DNA from 2 places in the Variovorax sp. YR634 genome. Region 2 is predicted to be linked to the other one. Evidence: riboswitches for the same ligand, from Rfam matches in the RefSeq annotation. Region 2 holds a riboswitch; the other holds the start of a gene.
The links. A riboswitch is a leader RNA that binds a small molecule or an ion and turns the genes downstream of it on or off. The one in region 2 is predicted to bind thiamine pyrophosphate.

Region 1 (2,386 bases), on a different contig from region 2:
AAGTACACGCCGGCGGGCACCGTCTTCGTCTTCGCGCGGCGGCTGCAGCGCCCGCCCAGCGGTGTGCCCGCGTGGCGCATCGAGGTGCGCGACTCGGGCGTGGGCATCGAGGCGCAGCACCAGACGCATGTGTTCGAGGAGTTCTTCCAGGTCGACAACCCGGGCCGCGACCGCAGCCGCGGCCTCGGGCTGGGCCTGTCGCTGGTGGCGAGCATGGCGCACGTGATGGGTTCGCGCATCGAGGTGCGCACCGCGCCGGGCCGCGGCAGCACCTTCTCGCTGGTACTGGAAGAGGCGGCCGCGCTGCCGGGATCCGAGGTACAGGCCGGCGAGGCGCTGCCGGAGCCTGTCGGCAATGCACCGCTGGCGCCGATCCGCATCCTCGTGCTCGACGACGAGCAGCCCGTGCGCGAAGCCATGCGTTCGCTGCTCTTCGGCTGGGGCCACGAGGTTGCGGTGGCCGCAAACCCGCGCGAGGCGCTGCAGCACGGCGGCGTGTTCGACCTGATGCTGAGCGACCTGCGCCTGGGCAGCGGCCTCTCGGGCCTGGCCGCCGCGCAGGCCCTGCAGGCGGTCGGCAAGGCGCGCAACGTCGTCATCCTCACCGGCGAAACCGCGCATGCGACGCGGGCCGAGGTCGAGCGCGCGGGCTATGCGCTGATCTACAAGCCGGCGGGCGCGCAGGCCCTGCAGGAAGCCATTGCCGCAAGCCGGCCTGCCTAGCCTCGGGGCTTGCCCTGTCCGCGCCCGGCCCGCAAGGTGTTCCAATAGCGGTCTTCATGAGCGCCAACGATCCCACCACCGGACCTTGCCCCTGCGGCCGTACAGACCGCCGCGACAAGCCCATCGGCTACGCCCTGTGCTGTGGCCGCTATCTCGACGATTTCGGGAACGCGCCCGCGCCCGACGCCGAATCGCTGATGCGTTCGCGCTATTCGGCCTTTGTGCTGGAGCGCGGCGAATACCTGCTCGCCACCTGGCATGCGTCGAAGCGGCCGGCCTCGATCGAGTTCGAGCCGGGCGTCAAATGGCTGGGACTGGACATCCGCTCGCGCTCGGTGCTCGACGCGGACCATGCCGAAATCGAGTTCGTCGCGCGCCAGCGCAGCGCGGCGACCGGTGCCGCCACGCGCCTGCACGAGCGCAGCCGCTTCGTGCGCGAAGGCGATCGCTGGTACTACCTGGACGGCGACCTGCAAGTACCCCTGGGTTGACGCCCCGGGCCGGGGCCCGCACAATCGGCCCCGCTCCGGGGTGCACGCATGTGGCGTGCTGAGATGGCAAAGCAGCCGACCCGCGAACTTGATCCGGGTCATACCGGCGTAAGAAGAGCTGCACTCCCTGACTTCGGTCCGTCACTCCCCCTTCCGTGACGGGCTTCCCGAAGCCCACCGAGCGATTGCGGAGCACCCTTTCCTTAACAAGGAGTGCCTCCGATGAATGCCCCCGACAAGTTCACCACGCTGCTTTCGCTGACGCGCGAGCCTTTTCCCGCGTCGCACAAGTGCGTCATTCCGGGCAGCCGGCCCGACCTGTTCGTGCCCGTGCGCGACGTTGCGCTGACCAACGGCGAGACCGTGTCGCTCTACGACACCTCGGGCCCGTACACAGACCCGAAGGTCGAGATCGACGTGCGCCGCGGCCTGCCCGACGTGCGCGGCGCCTGGGTGCTGGAGCGCAACGACACCGAAAGTTACGAAGGCCGCTCGCATCACGCGCTGGACGACGGCGCCAAGAACGAAGACCGCGACGCGCAACGCCTGGCCGAACTGCGCGCCGGCGCCTCGGCACTGCAGCGCACGCCGCGCCGCGCGAAGTCGGGCGCCAACGTCACGCAGATGCACTACGCGCGCCGCGGCATCGTCACGCCCGAAATGGAGTACGTGGCCTTGCGCGAGAACGGCAAGCGCGAGTGGATGGCCGAATACCTTGCCAACGAAGAGCGCGCCAGGCGCGTGATGGGCAACCCGATGGGCGCGACCATTCCGCGCATCATCACGCCCGAGTTCGTGCGCGACGAAGTGGCCCGCGGCCGCGCGATCATTCCCGCGAACATCAACCACCCCGAAGTCGAGCCGATGGCCATCGGCCGCAACTTCAAGGTGAAGATCAACGCCAACATCGGCAACTCGGCCGTCACCTCGAGCATCGAGGAAGAAGTCGAGAAGCTGGTGTGGGCCATTCGCTGGGGCGCCGACAACGTGATGGACCTGTCGACCGGCAAGAACATCCACACCACGCGCGACTGGATCGTGCGCAACTCGCCGGTGCCCATCGGCACGGTGCCCATCTACCAGGCGCTCGAGAAGGTGGGCGGCGTGGCCGAAGACCTGACCTGGGAGATCTACCGCGACACGCTGATCGAGCAGGCCGAGCAGGGCGTCGA
Region 2 (2,386 bases):
GAAGATGCGCACGAGCTTCGACAGATGCCCCAGCGACACGTTGCCGTCGATCACGAGCTGGCGTGTGTGCCCCTCGTCGTCGACACGTGCGCTGGGCAATGAATGGCCGATTGCAAGCTCCTGTGAGTCGCTCATCAGGAAAGGCTGGGTCCACACGGGTCCATGCGCCTTCATGGCCTCCCGGTACCAGGTGCGCTTCTCGGGGTCGAAGTCGCTGCGATAGGCCGTGATGGCCGTCGTAGCAAAGCGCTGCTTCGCGTCGCCGCCCTCGGCGTCGGGCGAGCGCTTGTACTGCCAGGTTTCGGTGCTGAAGTCGGGGCCGCGCAACACCTGCCGGATGGCCGGGGTCGGGTAGCGCACAGCCATCAAGACGTGGCCGTCGTCGGTGGCCACGTTGATGCTGTCGAGCTCGGGGGTCTGCTCGAGCATGGTCCAGAGCATCTCGGCGGTCTGTTCGCCATCCTCGCCGGTGGCGTGCACGCTGGGAGAGTCGGCAATCGATCGGATAACTCCCTCGGTCTTGGCGAGGAAGGCGAGCACGTTGTCCTCGACCCGGTCATGGTTGATCTTGTGCGAGGCCGTGCCCACCCTGGACACCAGCTTCTCAGCGGCCCAGTAGCCGAATGCCACCAGCAGCAGCGACTGCAACAGCGCGACGGCGCAGATGATGGTGCCTACGTCGACCCTGAAGCGCCGTAGGCCGGTGCCAGCGAAATCCCTATCTGCCATGCAAGTCCTTCTTCATTTCTTGTTCCTGCTCGCTTATCGGCGCGCGCTCCCGTTTCTTTGATTGGCAGTTCTTCTTTGGACGCCGATTCTCTCGTGGCCTGTGCACGCTCTGCGGGTTTTCCCTGCCTCGCAAAGGCACGCATGCTGTTGCGGCTTCCCCGCAGGGGATAAACTCCGCCCCGCGCCGTGGGTTCCTCGCGGCGTACTTGCTAGGGGTGTTGGGCGGCTTGCCGTCCGGCTGAGAAAGTCCCTTTGAACCTGATTGAGGTAATCCTCGCGCAGGGAAGCTGGTCCGGTGGCCTCTCACGTTCTCTCGCGTGATGGCCGCGCCACTGGGGCCCCGCCCACCTGCCAAACCTTTTGCACTGGAGCAAATGGATGGCAAACGACAACAACAACGACGCGACCGTCTCGAACGAGGCGCTGACGCCGCTGCCCGCGTCCCAGCGCGTGTTCGGCTGGCACGACCATGCTTCGCTCTGGTTCAGCCTCGGCGTGGGCCTGCTGGTGATGCAGATCGGCGCCTACCTGGTGCCGGCCGTGGGCACGCGCGATGCGGTCATTGCCATCGTGCTCGGCTCCTGCGTCGGCGCCGGCCTGCTGGCCTGGACCGCGCGACTTGGCTGCGAGAGCGGCCTGGCGAGCGCCGGCCTGATGCACGCCACCTACGGCAGTGCCTTCGCGCGGCTGCCGGTGCTGCTCAACATCGTGCAGCTGGTGGGCTGGACCACCTTCGAGCTGGTCATCATGCGGGAAGGCACGCAGGCCATCGGCCAGTCGGTGGTCGGCCCCTCGCTGGGCACTGCCTGGGGCGGTGTGCTGACCACGCTGCTGTGGGGCGCGGTGCTGCTGGCGCTGCTCGCGGGCTCGATGGTCAAGCTGGTGAGGCGCTTCGTGAGCCGCTTCGGCTTGCCGCTGGTGGTGCTGTCGCTGCTCTGGCTCACATGGCAATTCGCGACACGGCTGCAGGCCAAGGGCCTGGACGCCTTCTGGGCACGTCCGGGCGACGGCACGATGGGCATGTTCAGCGCGCTCGACCTCGTGATTGCGATGCCGGTGTCGTGGCTGCCGCTGGTGGCCGACTACGCGCGGCACGGCAAACGTAGTGCGCTCGGCAAAGGCGGCCTGGGCAGCGCGTTCAGCGGCACCTGGATCGGCTATGCGCTGGCGAACATCTGGTGCTACGCCTTGGGCGTGATGGTGGTGAGCGTGGCCGAGCCCGGCGTGAGCCTCGTCACCGCGCTGCTGCTGGCGCAAGGTGGACTGGTGGCGCTGGGCCTGATCCTGATCGACGAACTCGACAACGCGTACGGCGATGTCTATTCAGGCTCGGTCTCCACGCACAGCCTGCTGCCGCGATGGAGCGTGAAACGCTGGGGCCTGCTGCTGGCCGCGCTGTGCATCGCACTGGCGCTGGTGCTGCCGATGCACACGCTGGAGCCCTTCCTGCTGCTTCTGAGCTCGGTGTTCGTGCCGCTGTACGGCGTGATCATCGGGCGGCTGGGCAGCGGCCAGTCGGTATCACTGGCCGGTACGCGCCAGATCGACTTCGGCGCGGCGCTGATCTGGATCGCGGGCATCGCGGCGTACCACGCGCTGGCCAAGTGGGCGCCGCAGTTCGGCTCTGCCCTGCCGACGCTGGCGGCGACCTTCGTGC

Region 1: it holds a riboswitch for thiamine pyrophosphate, as region 2 does, so the genes downstream of both, thiC (phosphomethylpyrimidine synthase ThiC) here and BLV60_RS11570 (purine-cytosine permease family protein) in region 2, are expected to answer to the same signal.

What each region holds. Positions count from the first base shown of each region.
Region 1 is NZ_FNOL01000010.1:199,435-201,820, reverse strand. Features, by position in the region: gene BLV60_RS18695 (hybrid sensor histidine kinase/response regulator) at 1-723, shown strand, start outside; gene BLV60_RS18690 (YchJ family protein) at 780-1,214, shown strand; TPP riboswitch at 1,241-1,346, shown strand; gene thiC (phosphomethylpyrimidine synthase ThiC) at 1,437-2,386, shown strand, end outside.
Region 2 is NZ_FNOL01000005.1:126,474-128,859, reverse strand. Features, by position in the region: gene BLV60_RS11575 (adenylate/guanylate cyclase domain-containing protein) at 1-729, opposite strand, end outside; TPP riboswitch at 931-1,031, shown strand; gene BLV60_RS11570 (purine-cytosine permease family protein) at 1,108-2,386, shown strand, end outside.